One region of the Streptomyces sp. NPDC002577 genome, then DNA from elsewhere that is predicted to be linked to it. Evidence: predicted binding sites of a transcription regulator. Region 1 holds the regulator's gene; the other holds the start of a gene.
What was found. The regulator HrcA, encoded in region 1, represses chaperone genes, less so after heat shock. The targets are predictions, from matches to a motif close to TTNGCACTCNGNNNNNCNGAGTGCNAA.

Region 1 (7,147 bases):
GCCGAATCGGTCCTCCAACGTGACCGTGCCCGCCTCGCAGCGGATCACCGCGCCGCAGAAGCCGGTCCCGGACTCCTCGACGACCAGTCCTGGTTCCGCCGGGACCTCGGGTACCGGCTTCGGCTTCTTCCACGGCGGGGTGAGGTCCGGAGAGTACAGACGGCGCTGCGGGCCCGAAGGGCCCTCGTTGGAGGGGCGGTGGCGGGAGACGGGTGGGAGCATTCGGATGACGATAGGGAGAAGGCGCGGGGCCTGGCTACGACACGCCGAACCGGGCCGCCAGCTGATCGCGTTGCTGCCGGACAAACGCCGCATTCACCGCGGCTCCATGACCGGGTACGTACACCGCGTCCTCGCCGCCCAGGTTCAGCAGCCGGTCCAGGGCGGCGGGCCAGTGGGACGGCACCGCGTCCGGGCCCGCCTGCGGTTCGCCCGACTCCTCGACCAGGTCGCCGCAGAAGACGATCTCGGGCGTCGAGGAGGTGGCGGGGACCAGGACCGCCATGTCGTGTCCTGTGTGGCCGGGGCCCACATTCGCAAGGAGTACCTGGTGGCCACCGCCCAGGTCGAGTGTCCACTCGCCGCTGACCTGGTGGCGCGGGGAGACGAGGAGTTCCGCGGCCTCCGCCGCGTCCGCAGGGTCGAGCCCGTGCCGTACCGCGTCGGCCAGGAGATCCTTCCGGCCCGCGGCGAAGACCCAGTCGAGCCCCACGGGCCCGTAGACCTCGACTCCCGCGAACGCCGCCGCGCCCAGCACGTGGTCGAAATGAGGATGGGTCAGTGCGAGATGCGTCACGCGCCGGCCGGGGCCGAGCAGTTGCTGTGCCTCCTGGCGCAGCTGCGCACCCTCCCGCAGGCTGGATCCAGCGTCGACCATGAGCGCCGCACCCTCGCCCACGACCAGGCCCACCGTGCAGTCCCACACCGGCAGCCGGCGCCGGCCCACCCGGGGCGACAGCCCCTCCCAGCCCCGTGTTTCCCACGCCACGTCCGTCACGATTCCCACGACACGACCTTCACCATCCGTGTGCCACTTCCCTACCGGCGACGCTAGTCCCCGGGGTCCGCCGCAGCACGACACCCCAGCCCAGACCGCACATATCGGCAGCGCTCCGGTGTGACCGCCCTTGCCGGGGCCGTACCCCACGGCCGTACACTTGGCCCGGGAAGGCTGGCACTCGCACACAGTGAGTGCCAGGCGAGAGGCCGTAAGGGACGACACGACGACCTGGAGGTGTGCGCGGATGCTCAGTGAACGCAGACTCGAAGTACTGCGCGCCATCGTCCAGGACTATGTCGGCACCGAGGAGCCCGTCGGCTCCAAGGCCCTGACCGAGCGGCACAACCTCGGTGTCTCCCCGGCGACCGTGCGCAACGACATGGCGGTGCTGGAGGACGAGGGCTACATCGCCCAGCCGCACACCAGCGCGGGGCGCATCCCCACGGACAAGGGGTACCGCCTCTTCGTCGACAAGCTCGCGGGCGTCAAGCCGATGACCGCGCCCGAGCGCCGGGCCATCCAGAACTTCCTCGACGGCGCCGTCGACCTCGACGACGTCGTGGCACGCACGGTGCGGCTGCTCGCGCAGCTGACCCGGCAGGTCGCGGTGGTGCAGTACCCGTCGCTCACGCGGTCGACGGTGCGCCATGTGGAGCTGCTGTCGATGGCCCCGGCCCGGCTGATGCTCGTACTGATCACGGACACCGGCCGGGTCGAGCAGCGCATGGTCGACTGCCCCGCCCCCTTCGGCGAGACCTCTCTCGCCGATCTGCGGGCGCGGCTCAACAGCCGGGTGGTCGGCCGCCGCTTCACCGACGTGCCGCAGCTGGTGCAGGATCTGCCGGAGGCCTTCGAGGCCGACGACCGCGGCACCGTCTCGACCGTGCTCTCGACGCTGCTCGAGACCCTGGTGGAGGAGACCGAGGAGCGGCTGATGATCGGCGGCACCGCCAATCTCACCCGCTTCGGACATGACTTTCCCCTCACCATCCGGCCTGTGCTCGAGGCGCTTGAGGAGCAGGTCGTGCTCCTCAAGCTCCTTGGCGAGGCGAAGGATTCGCACATGACCGTACGTATCGGTCACGAGATCGCCCATGAGGGGCTCAACTCCACGTCTGTGGTGTCGGTGGGCTACGGTTCGGGCGGCGAGGCAGTCGCCAAGCTCGGCGTGGTCGGCCCGACCCGCATGGACTACCCGGGAACGATGGGAGCAGTACGCGCAGTGGCACGTTACGTCGGACAGATCCTGGCGGAGTCGTAAGTGGCCACGGACTACTACGCCGTACTCGGCGTGCGCCGCGACGCTTCCCAGGACGAGATCAAGAAGGCATTCCGGAGGCTCGCCCGCGAGCTGCACCCGGACGTCAACCCGGACCCGAAGACGCAAGAGCGCTTCAAGGAGATCAACGCCGCGTACGAGGTGTTGTCGGACCCGCAGAAGAAGCAGGTCTACGACCTCGGCGGCGACCCGCTCTCGGCGAGCGGCGGCGCGGGCGCGGGCGGCTTCGGCGCCGGCGGCTTCGGCAACTTCTCGGACATCATGGACGCCTTCTTCGGTACGGCGTCCCAGCGGGGCCCGCGGTCGCGTACGCGGCGCGGCCAGGACGCGATGATCCGGCTCGAGATCGAGCTGGACGAGGCGGCCTTCGGCACCACCAAGGACATCCAGGTCGACACGGCCGTGGTGTGCAACACCTGCAACGGCGAGGGTGCCGCCCCTGGCACCTCGGCGCAGACGTGTGACATGTGCCGCGGCCGCGGTGAGGTGTCGCAGGTCACGCGGTCGTTCCTCGGCCAGGTCATGACCTCGCGGCCGTGCCCGCAGTGCCAGGGCTTCGGCACGGTCGTGCCGACCCCGTGCCCGGAGTGCGCGGGCGACGGGCGTGTGCGGTCGCGTCGCACGCTGACCGTGAAGATCCCGGCCGGTGTCGACAACGGCACGCGGATCCAGCTCGCCGGTGAGGGCGAGGTCGGACCCGGCGGCGGACCCGCGGGCGACCTGTACGTGGAGATCCACGAGCTGCCGCACCCGGTGTTCCAGCGGCGTGGCGACGATCTGCACTGCACGGTCACCATCCCGATGACGGCCGCCGCGCTCGGCACGAAGGTGCCGCTGGAGACGCTGGACGGGCTGGAGGAGGTCGACATCCGGCCCGGTACGCAGTCCGGGCAGTCGATCCCGCTGCACGGGCGCGGCATCACGCATCTGCGGGGTGGCGGGCGCGGTGATCTCGTCGTGCATGTCGAGGTGCAGACGCCTTCGAAGCTTGATCCTGAGCAGGAGCGGTTGCTGCGGGAGCTGGCGCAGCTGCGCGGGGAGGAGCGGCCCCTGGGGCAGTTCCAGCCGGGGCAGCAGGGGTTGTTCTCGCGGCTCAAGGACGCGTTCAACGGGCGGTGACGCCGCCTGCCGGGTCATGCGGAAGGGCCGATTCGGACTCGTGTGCTGGACGTGACAACATGCGGTCATGTCCAGCGCACTGAGCGATCTCTTTCCTCTTCCGATCGTGCAGGCCCCCATGGCGGGCGGCGTGTCGCGGCCGCAGCTCGCTGCGGCCGTCTCGGAGGCCGGCGGGCTCGGGTTTCTCGCGGCCGGCTACAAGACCGCTGACGGGATGTACCAGGAGATCCAACGGCTGCGCTCGCTGACGAGCCGGCCGTTCGGTGTGAATCTCTTCATGCCGCAGCCGGACTGTGCGGACCCGGCTGCCGTGGACGTCTACCGCAACCAGCTCGCCGGTGAGGCCGCCTGGTACGGCACCGAGCTGGGCGATCCCGACGGCGGCCGCGACGACGGCTACGACGCCAAGCTGGCGATCCTCCTCGACGACCCGGTCCCGGTCGTCTCCTTCCACTTCGGCTGCCCGGCCCCCGAGGTGCTCGAGTCGCTCTCGCGTGCGGGCACGCTGACCATGGTCACCGCCACCACGGTCGAGGAGGCCCAGACCGTGCAGCGGGCCGGCGCGGACGCCGTGGTCGTACAGGGCGTCGAGGCAGGCGGCCACCAGGGCACCCACCGCGACAACCCGGAGAACGACGCCGCGGGCATCGGCCTGCTGTCGCTGATCACACAGGTCCGCGAGAGCGTGCGGCTGCCGATCGTGGCGGCCGGCGGGATGATGCGCGGCGCGCAGATCGCCGGGGCACTCGCGGCCGGCGCCCAGGCCGCGCAGCTGGGCACGGCGTTCCTGGTGACGCCCGAGTCGGGTGCCAACGCCCTGCACAAGGACGCGCTGACCAACCCCCTCTTCGCCCGCACCGAACTGACGCGGGCCTTCTCCGGGCGCCCGGCCCGCGGCCTCGTCAACCGCTTCATGCGCGAGCACGGTCCGTACGCCCCGGCCGCGTACCCGCAGATCCACCACCTCACCTCCGGGCTGCGCAAGGCGGCCGCGGGGGCCGGTGACCCGCAGGGCATGGCGCTGTGGGCGGGGCAGGGGCACCGGCTGGCGCGGGAACTCCCGGCCGGGCAGCTCGTCGAGGTGCTGGCCGCCGAACTGGACGTCGCGAAGGCGGCGTTGTCCGTGGAGAGTGGCTCATGACCGCGCCGGTGTTCGTGGTGGACGAGGTCCCGGGCGGCCCCGAGTACGTGCTGGACGGGCCCGAGGGGCGGCACGCCGTGTCCGTGAAGCGGCTGCGGCCGGGCGAGGACGTCGTGCTCACCGACGGGCACGGCCGCTGGACGGAAGGCGTCGTCAAGGCGGCCGAGGGCAAGGACCGGCTCGTCGTGACGGATCTGGCGGCCGTCCAGGAGGAACCGCCGCCCACGCCCCGTATCACCGTCGTGCAGGCCCTGCCCAAGGGCGACCGGGGCGAGCTCGCGGTGGAGACCATGACCGAGACCGGTGTCGACGTGATCGTGCCGTGGTCGGCGTCGCGCTGTATCACGCAGTGGAAGGGCGAGCGGGGCGTCAAGGCGCTCGGCAAGTGGCGGGCGACGGCGCGCGAGGCGGGCAAGCAGTCGCGCCGGGTGCGCTTCCCCGAGGTCGCGGACGCCATGACGACCAAGCAGGTCGCCGCGCTTCTGGCCACGGCGGACCTCGCGGCCGTCCTGCACGAGGAGCGGGACTACAGCAGCGAGCCGCTGGCCACCGCCGGCCTTCCCGCCACGGGCGAGATCGTGCTGGTCGTGGGGCCCGAAGGGGGAGTGTCACCCGAAGAGCTGCAGGTCTTTTCGGCGGCAGGCGCCAGGACGTACCGGCTGGGGCGTACCGTGCTGCGTACGTCGACCGCGGGGACGGCGGCTGTCGCGCTGCTGCTCGGCCGCACCGGCCGCTGGTCCTGACGCCCGGCCGAGTCCCCCGGCGACCGCACCGGTCGCCGCAGGGCGGCCCCGGATGTGTGCCGAGAAGGAGGCCGCATTGGAACTGGCCCAGGTGAGGCTGCTCGTCTCCGACTTCCAGGCCTGCTACCGCTTCTACGCCGAGGTGCTCGGGCTGAAGCCGCAGTCGGGCGCGCAGGACGGCCCGTACGAGAAGTTCAGCCCGGCCGTCGGCTCGGCGGGCATCGCGCTGCAGGACCGCGCCATGATGGCCGAGGTGCTCGGCGAACTCGCCGACACCGTGAACGGGCACCGCTCCCTGGTGGTGCTGCGCGTCGACAACCTCGACGCGTACTGCGCGGAACTCGTCGGCCGCGGAGCGGTCCTCGAGCACGGGCCCGCCGCCATGACGGACCGGCTGCGCGTCGCCCATCTCAAGGACCCCGAGGGCAATCTGGTGGAGCTTCAGGAGTGGCTGCTGATGCGCGGCTGAGGGCCCCGGGCGGCGCGACGGGGCAGGTGACCGTGCAGGTCCGCGGCCCGAACTGATCGAAAACGCTGACCTGGACGGCGGTGACTGCTTAGTGTGATCGGGTGACACAGCCTGCGTACCTTCGGTTCCCGCATCTGCACGGCGACCTGCTCGCCTTCACCGCTGAGGACGACGTCTGGGTCGCGCCCCTCGACGGCGGCCGCGCCTGGCGGGTCAGCGCCGACAACGTCCCCGTCAACCACCCCCGGATCTCCCCGGACGGCACCACCGTCGCCTGGGCGTCCACCCGCGACGGGGCACCCGAGGTGCACATCGCACCCGTCGACGGCGGACCGTCCCGGCGGCTGACGTACTGGGGCAGCCAGCGCACGACCGTCCGCGGCTGGACCCCCGACGGACACGTCCTCGCGCTCACCACGCACGGCCAGGCCTCGCTGCGCCGCAGCTGGGCACGGGCGGTGCCGCTCGACGGCGGTCCCGCGGCCACCCTTCCGTACGGGCCCGTGGGCGCCGTCGCGTACGGCCCCGACTCCCGGGTCGTGCTTCTCTCCGCGACGATGGGGCGCGAGGCCGCCTGGTGGAAGCGCTACCGGGGCGGCACAGCAGGCAAGATGTGGATCGGCAGGGACGTCGGCGACGGGGAAGGGGCCGGCGAGTTCGTCCGGCTGCACGACGGGCTCGACGGGAACATCGAGTACCCCATGTGGGTCGGGGACAGGGTCGCGTTCCTCTCCGACCACGAGGGCGTGGGCGCCGTGTACTCGTCCCTCGCCGACGGCTCCGACCTCCGGCGGCACACGCCTGTGCACACCGCGACGAGCTTCTACGCCCGGCACGCCTCGACCGACGGCACCCGGGTCGTCTACGCGAGCGGCGGTGAACTGTGGCTCCTCGACGACCTCGAAGGCGCCGAGCCTCGCCGGCTCTCCTTGCGCCTCGGTGGGCAGCGCACCGACCTCCAGCCGCACCCCGTCAACGCCGCCCGCTGGTTCGGCGCCGCCGCGCCCGACCACACCGGGCGCGGCAGCGCCGTCTCCGTCCGCGGCGCCGTCCACTGGGTCACCCACCGCGAGGGCCCCGCCCGCGCGCTCGCCGCCACGCACGGCGTACGCGCCCGGCTGCCGCGCACCTTCCGGGTGGACGGCGAGGAACACGTCGTGTGGGTGACCGACGCCGAAGGCGACGACGCCCTCGAATTCGCCCCGGCCACCGGCCTCGCACCCGGCGCGACACCGCGCCGCCTCGCCGCCGGCCAGCTCGGCCGCGTCCTGAGCCTGGCGATGGCCCCCGACGGCAGCCGCGCCGCCGTCGCCTCGCACGACGGGCGGGTACTGCTCGTCGAACGGGAGACCGGAGAGGTACGAGAGGTCGACCGCAGCGAACACGGAGACGCGAG
Region 2 (7,147 bases), on a different contig from region 1:
TTCACCATCGACGACCAGCTCGCCGAGGGCGACAGGGTCTGCACCCGCTGGACCTGGAACGCCACCCACAGCGGTGAGTTCATGGGGATTCCGGCCAGCAACAAGCAGGTCACCATGGCCGGGACCACCGTCCACCGGTGCCGCGAGGACGGCAAGATCGTCGAGGGCTGGTGGCAGTACGACAGGCTGGGCCTGATGGGGCAGCTGGAGGCACTGGAGATGTAGCGCACCAGAAAAGAGGGAAGGTCCCCGCTCCCTGAGGGAACGGGGACCTTCCTCCGTCGTTCAGCCGACGTGCGCCGACAGGACGTCAGCGCGGCCGCAGGACGTCAGTGCGCGTGCCCGTGGCCGTGACCGTGACCGGCCTCGGCCTCCTCCTCGGCCGGCTTCTCGACGACCAGGGTCTCGGTCGTGAGCAGCAGCGACGCGATGGACGCGGCGTTCTCCAGGGCGGAGCGGGTGACCTTGACCGGGTCGATGACGCCGGACTTCACCAGGTCGCCGTACTCGCCGGTGGCGGCGTTGTAGCCCTGGCCCTTCTCGAGCTCGGCCACCTTGGAGACGATGACGTAGCCCTCGAGGCCGGCGTTCTCGGCGATCCAGCGCAGCGGCTCGACGGCGGCGCGGCGGACGACGGAGACACCGGTGGCCTCGTCGCCGGTCTTGCCGAGGTTGCCCTCGAGCACCTTCACGGCGTGGACGAGCGCGGAGCCACCACCGGAGACGATGCCCTCCTCGACCGCGGCGCGGGTCGCGGAGATGGCGTCCTCCAGACGGTGCTTCTTCTCCTTCAGCTCCACCTCGGTGGCGGCGCCGACCTTGATCACGCACACGCCGCCGGCCAGCTTCGCGAGGCGCTCCTGGAGCTTCTCGCGGTCCCAGTCGGAGTCGGTGTTCTCGATCTCGGCCTTGATCTGGGCGACGCGGCCCGCGACGTCCTCGGACTTGCCGCCACCGTCGACGATGGTGGTGTCGTCCTTGGTGACGGTCACGCGGCGGGCGCTGCCGAGCACCTCGAGGCCGACCTGGTCGAGCTTGAGGCCGACCTCCTCGGCGATGACCTGGCCGCCGGTGAGGATCGCGATGTCCTGCAGCATCGCCTTGCGGCGGTCGCCGAAGCCGGGGGCCTTCACCGCGACGGCGTTGAACGTGCCGCGGATCTTGTTCACGACGAGGGTGGACAGGGCCTCGCCCTCGACGTCCTCGGCGATGATCAGCAGCGGCTTGGAGGCACCCGCCTGGATGACCTTCTCGAGCAGCGGCAGCAGGTCCTGGATGGAGGAGATCTTGCCCTGGTTGATGAGGATGTACGGGTCCTCCAGGACGGCCTCCATGCGCTCCTGGTCCGTCACGAAGTACGGCGACAGGTAGCCCTTGTCGAAGGCCATGCCCTCGGTGAAGTCCAGCTCCAGGCCGAAGGTGTTGGACTCCTCGACGGTGATGACACCGTCCTTGCCCACCTTGTCCATCGCCTCGGCGATGAGCTCGCCGACCTGCTGGTCCTGGGCGGACAGCGCGGCGACGGCGGCGATGTCGGACTTCTCGTCGATCGGGCGCGCGGTCGCGAGCAGCTCGTCGGAGACGGCGGCGACGGCGGCGTCGATGCCCTTCTTCAGGGCGGCCGGGGAGGCGCCGGCGGCGACGTTGCGCAGGCCCTCCTTGACCAGGGCCTGGGCCAGCACGGTGGCGGTGGTGGTGCCGTCACCCGCGATGTCGTTGGTCTTGGTCGCCACCTCCTTCACCAGCTGCGCGCCGAGGTTCTCGTACGGGTCGTCGATCTCGACCTCACGGGCGATCGTGACACCGTCGTTGGTGATGGTGGGCGCACCGAACTTCTTGTCGATGACGACGTTGCGGCCCTTGGGGCCGATCGTCACCTTGACCGTGTCGGCAAGCTTGTTGACGCCGCGCTCGAGGGCGCGACGGGCGTCCTCGTCGAACTTCAGGATCTTCGCCATGGGAGCGTTTCAGCCCTCTCGGAACTCGTATGAAAGAACTGCGCCCCTCGCCGCCCGGCTTCAGCGGGGTGGCCAGGGGCGCAGCTCAAAAAGCAAAGCGGGTGAACTACTTCTCGATGATCGCGAGCACGTCGCGCGCCGAGAGGACGAGGTACTCCTCGCCGTTGTACTTCACCTCGGTGCCGCCGTACTTGCTGTACAGCACGATGTCGCCGGTCTTCACGTCGAGCGGCAGGCGCTCGCCGTTCTCGAAGCGGCCCGGGCCCACGGCAAGGACGACGCCCTCCTGGGGCTTCTCCTTCGCGGTGTCCGGGATGACCAGGCCAGAGGCCGTGGTCTGCTCGGCGTCCAGCGGCTGGACCACGATGCGGTCCTCGAGCGGCTTGATGGCAACCTTGGAGCTGGCGGTCGTCACGATCCGACCTCCCCCTTCGGAGATCTCACGGGGTTAACTGTCTGAGGTGGCGACCAGGTCGATCCGTCGTCGCGGGTGCCGGACCTGCCCGTCGCGTCTGGCACTCTCCAGGGGGGAGTGCCAGAGCCGAGACTATGACCGCGATTAGCACTCGGTCAAGCGGAGTGCCAACGCGGCGCAGACAACACCGCGAATCGCCCTCACGAAGTGGTGACGGGACAGCCGTACGAATCCGGTGCCCGAGGCCGGCGCAGCTCCCGTCAGAGGTAGTCCTCCAGCCTCGCCACGGCATATCCCTTGGCGGTGATCACCTTCATGACGTACCGGATCAGGTCGGGCATCGTGCCGTTCCAGTCCTCACGGCCCCGGAAGTGGGTGAGGATGATGTCGCCGGGGTGGAGGTCCTGGTCCCCCTCCCGCCACTCCATGTGGTCCGGGAAGGCCTCGGCGTTCCACAGCGGAACGGCCTTGATGCCGCAGGACTTGGCGGCGCGCAGCGTGTCCCGGTTGTAGTTGCCGTAGGGCGGGCGGAAGACGGTGGGGCGCCTGCCGAACTCCTTCCCCATGATGTCCTGCATGCCGCAGATCTCGCGCCGCTGCTCGTCGTACGAAAGGCCGGGCAGGTAGGGGTGGTCGAGGGTGTGGTTGTTCAGCGTGACGCCGAGCTTCTGCATCTTCTTGAAGTAGCCGTAGTCCTCGTTCACCAGGTAGTCGCTGAGGAAGGCGCTGTACGGGATCTTCAGGTCGTTCATCATCCTCAGCAGCGACGGGTCCTTCTCGGCGCCGTCGTCGATGGTGAGGAAGACGACCTTGTCCGTCGTGGGGACGGTCGTGAAGACGGGCGGCAGGCCGAGGCCCTCGCCGTCCGTGACCTCGAAGCCCTCACGGGTCTCGATCTCCGGCTTGACCTCGGGCGGGGCGGGGGCCTGCAGCGGAGATCTGGCCAGGCCCCAGCGCTTCGCGGCGGCGACCCGGGCGGCCTGCGAGTCGATCAGCCGCTGCGCGTAGTCGTCGAGGGCGCGGGCGGGTGGGGCCTGGAGGCGCCCGGGCGGGCCGGGAAAGGGACCGGGGCCGGGGCCCGGGCGGGAGACGGCCCCCGAGTCGGTACGGGAGACCGAGCCGGAGTCGCCGCAGCCCGAGGCGACGGCGGCGACGGCGATGACGGCGAGGCAGACCCGAAGCGGGGCTCGCCGAAGTCGCGTACGCCGCGAGGGCCGTGGCAACGACCCTTGCCCGACCCGGCCGCTCGTGCTCCGCGGCAGCCACTCCAGGACCTGCGCGCCCCGACCCTTCCCGGGCCGCGCCGCGCCTTTCCCCGGCCGCGCCGCCTGCCGCGCCCCAGCGACACTCTCCCGCTGCCCGCTGGGCGTCTGACGCCCAGCGGCCCTCGCACATGGAGCGACGCCCACACAGAGAGCGGCGCTCCCAGGCTCGGCGGCCTCTTCCAGCCCGGCGGCCCTCGCGCACTCGGCGGCGTACTGCCGCCCGGCGGGCTGCTCCGGCCCAGTGGGCTGGAGCAGCCCGGGTGTCTTCGCCCGCCCGACAGGCTGTCCCTGCCCAGAGTTCTGCATGCGCCCTGCGGCCTGCCTCCGCCCAGTGGCCTGCACGTGACCAGCGGCGTGCCTCGCACCAGCGGCCTGCATCCGATCAGCAGGGCGCCCCGGTCGAGCGGCCGGCCCCGAACCAGCGGCCGTCTCCCGCCCGGCGGGATTCTGCCCTCCGGCGGGGTTCTCCGGCCCAACGGGCTCCACTCGCCCAGCGCCCTTCACCGGGCCGACAGGCCGCTCCGGCCCAACCGCCGGCGCCCGATCAGCGTCCTCCGCCTGCCGCTTGGCGTCTCCTCGCTCAGCAGCCTCCGCTCGCCCGGACCTCGGGCGTCCGGGGTATGTCCTCCGACATCGGGCGCATCGAGGAATCTTGTCCGTTTGTCGCATTTGACGCATGGCGTCGCATCTTGTCAGCGCCGTCCCCCCGGAACGGGACGACACCGCCGCCGGGCGCGCGCCGTCCACCGGCTGGCCGACAATGGGCCGGTGAACGACCGTGCTCCCGCCGCCTCCGCAGATTCCGTGTCCGCCTTCTTCGCGCTGCTCTCCGACGAGGGCCGCGCCCTCCTCGACGAGGTGCGCGGCATCGACCCGGCGCAGGAGCTGGCCGTGGCCACGCGGCTGCGCCGTGAGCACACCGCCGCGCTGGTCTCGGCGGCCATCGGGCAGGCGCGGCTGCGGCAGCGGGCCGCGGCGAAATTCGGCGCGGCGGACGCCGGACGGATGTTCTTCACGCCGAACGGCGTGGAGCAGTCGACCCGCGCATCGGTCGCTGCGTACCGCGCCGGCCGGTTCGCCGCGCTCGGCGTCCGCAGCGTCGCCGACCTGTGCTGCGGGATCGGAGGCGACGCGATCGCGCTGGCCCGCGCGGGCATCTCGGTACTGGCCGTCGACCGGGACCCGCTGACGTGCGCGGTCGCCCGGGCGAATGCCGAGGCGCTCGGCCTCGACGAGTTGATCGAGGTGCGGGAGGCCGATGTCACGGAGGTGGAGACCGGGTCGTACGACGCGGTGTTCGTCGATCCTGCGCGACGCGGCGGACGCGGCCGGGTGTTCGACCCCGAGGCGTACTCGCCGCCGCTCTCCTGGGCCATCGGTGCGGCCCGCACAGCGCCCCGCGCCGCACTGAAGATCGCGCCGGGCATCCCCCACGAGACGATCCCCGAAGACGCCGAGGCGGAGTGGATCTCGGACGGCGGGGACGTGAAGGAGGCGGTGCTGTGGTTCGGCACGGAGCCCGGCACGGTCCGGGCGACCCTGCTGCCCGGCCCGCGCGGGCTGGCGGGCCGCGGGCTGCCCGATCCGGAGGTGCGGCCCGTCGGCCGTTATCTCTACGAGCCGGACGGCGCCGTCATCCGCGCGCATCTGGTCGCCGAGGTCGCCGAGGACGTCGGCGGTGGGCTCATCGACGAGACCATCGCGTACGTCACCGCGGACGAACTGCTCCCCACCCCGTACGCCACCGCCTACGAGATCACCGACCAGCTGCCCTTCAACGTGAAGCGGCTGAAGGCGCTGTTGCGGGAACGCGGGGTCGGGATCCTGACCGTCAAGAAGCGGGGGTCCGCCGTCGAACCGGAGGAGTTGCGGCGGAAGGTGAGGCCGCAGGGGCCGAACTCGGCGACGGTCTTCCTCACACGGGTGGCCGGGGCCCCGACCATGCTGGTCGGGCGCCCGGCGGCAGCCGCGTAGCGCCTGGCACGCGGCTGCCGGCGTTCCCGGCCCGCCACCGTTCGTCAGCCCTCCACGACCTCCCGGACCTCGCAGGTCACCGTCCAGTGCTCCTCGTGGATCTGCAGGAAGCGCCTGGTCCACTCGACGGCCTCCGCCATGTCCTTGGCCTGGAGCATCGCGTAGCCCCCGATGACCTCCTTGGACTCGGTGAACGGCCCGTCGGTGACGGACAGCTGCCCGCCCTCCCAGTGCACCCGGGTGCCCTCCGCGGTCGGCCTGAGGCCCGCGGTGTCGAGGAGCACCCCGGCCTTCGTCATCTCCTCGATCAGCTCGCCCATGCGCTGCATGAGCGCTTTGCTCGGGCCCTCGGCGGGCGCGCTGCTCTCGTCGACACGGATCATCGACAGATAACGCGGCATGATCGTCTCCCATCGGATCGGACGGCGGCCCCGGGCTCCTGCCCGGTCGGCCTACCGTCGTACGGCGGGTCTCTTCCCGCCTCTCACCCGTATGTCGATCGGGAGACACGCGAATCGACACGGTCCGGGAAATTCTTCCGAGGAATTCCGCGGACGGGCCGACAGCGGCCCCTACGGCCTCAGCGCAGCGACGCCCACAGCTCGCTCGCCTCCGGCTCGTCCGCCACCACCCGGTTGGGATCGGAGGGAGCCGTCACGACCGGCATCATGACCGTCTTCAGATCGTCCGCCGAGATGCCGCTGAGCGCGTCCGCCAGGCCCATCAGCTCGCCGAGCGAGTCGAGGCCCGTGTCCGTCGTCAGACTTCCCGTGACGGCGTCGGCCACGTCGTACAGACGGGTCGGACTGGTGAGCAGGTCGGTCGATGTCGCCTCCTCGAGCATCGCCTTGATCAGCTTCTGCTGGAGGCCGATGCGCCCGAGGTCGCTGCCGTCCCCTATGCCGTGCCGGGTCCGGGCCAGTGCAAGGGCCTTGGTGCCGTCGAGGTGGTGCGTGCCGGCGTCGAGGTGGAGGTGGCTCTTGTCGTCGTTGATGTCCTCGTCCGTGGTGACCGTCACCCCGCCGAGTGCGTCCACCAGGTCCGCGAAGCCCCCGAAGTCGATCTCGATGTAGTGGTCCATGCGCACGTCGGTGAGCTGCTCCACCGTCTTGACAGCGCACACCGCACCGCCCACGGAGTACGCGCTGTTGAACATCGCGTTGTACGCGACCGCCGTGCTGCCTCCCGACGACGTGGGGCACGACGGGCGCGTGACGAGCGTGTCGCGCGGGATGCTGACGACCGTCGCCTCGGTGCGGTCCGCGTCGATGTGGACGATCATCGCCGTGTCGGAGCGGGCGCCGGAGCTGTTGCCGCCGCCGAGTTCGGAGTTCCGCTTCCCGCTGCGCGAATCCGAGCCCAGCACAAGGATGTTCAGCGCTCCGGCGGGGACGGCCGACACGGACGGATACGGGGAAGGCGACGCGGAGTCGGAGGCCGACGCGGTCGGGGACGGGGTCGACACCGCCGCCGCCTTCTGCGGCCGGTCGTCGCCGAGAGCGCCGTCTATGTCCACACTCTGGATGTTGTTGTCC

Region 2: a site for HrcA is predicted at 2,518-2,544, ahead of groES (co-chaperone GroES). Genes of this name have one in related genera too.

What each region holds. Positions count from the first base shown of each region.
Region 1 is NZ_JBSFWK010000022.1:42,993-50,139, forward strand. Features, by position in the region: gene ACWD4J_RS25215 (DUF3097 domain-containing protein) at 1-222, opposite strand, end outside; gene ACWD4J_RS25220 (MBL fold metallo-hydrolase) at 257-1,006, opposite strand; gene hrcA (heat-inducible transcriptional repressor HrcA) at 1,245-2,261, shown strand; gene dnaJ (molecular chaperone DnaJ) at 2,262-3,398, shown strand; gene ACWD4J_RS25235 (nitronate monooxygenase) at 3,466-4,539, shown strand; gene ACWD4J_RS25240 (16S rRNA (uracil(1498)-N(3))-methyltransferase) at 4,536-5,282, shown strand; gene ACWD4J_RS25245 (VOC family protein) at 5,359-5,751, shown strand; gene ACWD4J_RS25250 (S41 family peptidase) at 5,853-7,147, shown strand, end outside.
Region 2 is NZ_JBSFWK010000023.1:69,969-77,115, reverse strand. Features, by position in the region: gene ACWD4J_RS25995 (ester cyclase) at 1-225, shown strand, start outside; gene groL (chaperonin GroEL) at 330-1,958, opposite strand; gene groES (co-chaperone GroES) at 2,065-2,373, opposite strand; gene ACWD4J_RS25980 (polysaccharide deacetylase family protein) at 2,634-3,596, opposite strand; gene ACWD4J_RS25975 (class I SAM-dependent methyltransferase) at 4,407-5,612, shown strand; gene ACWD4J_RS25970 (YciI family protein) at 5,657-6,013, opposite strand; gene ACWD4J_RS25965 (LCP family protein) at 6,193-7,147, opposite strand, start outside.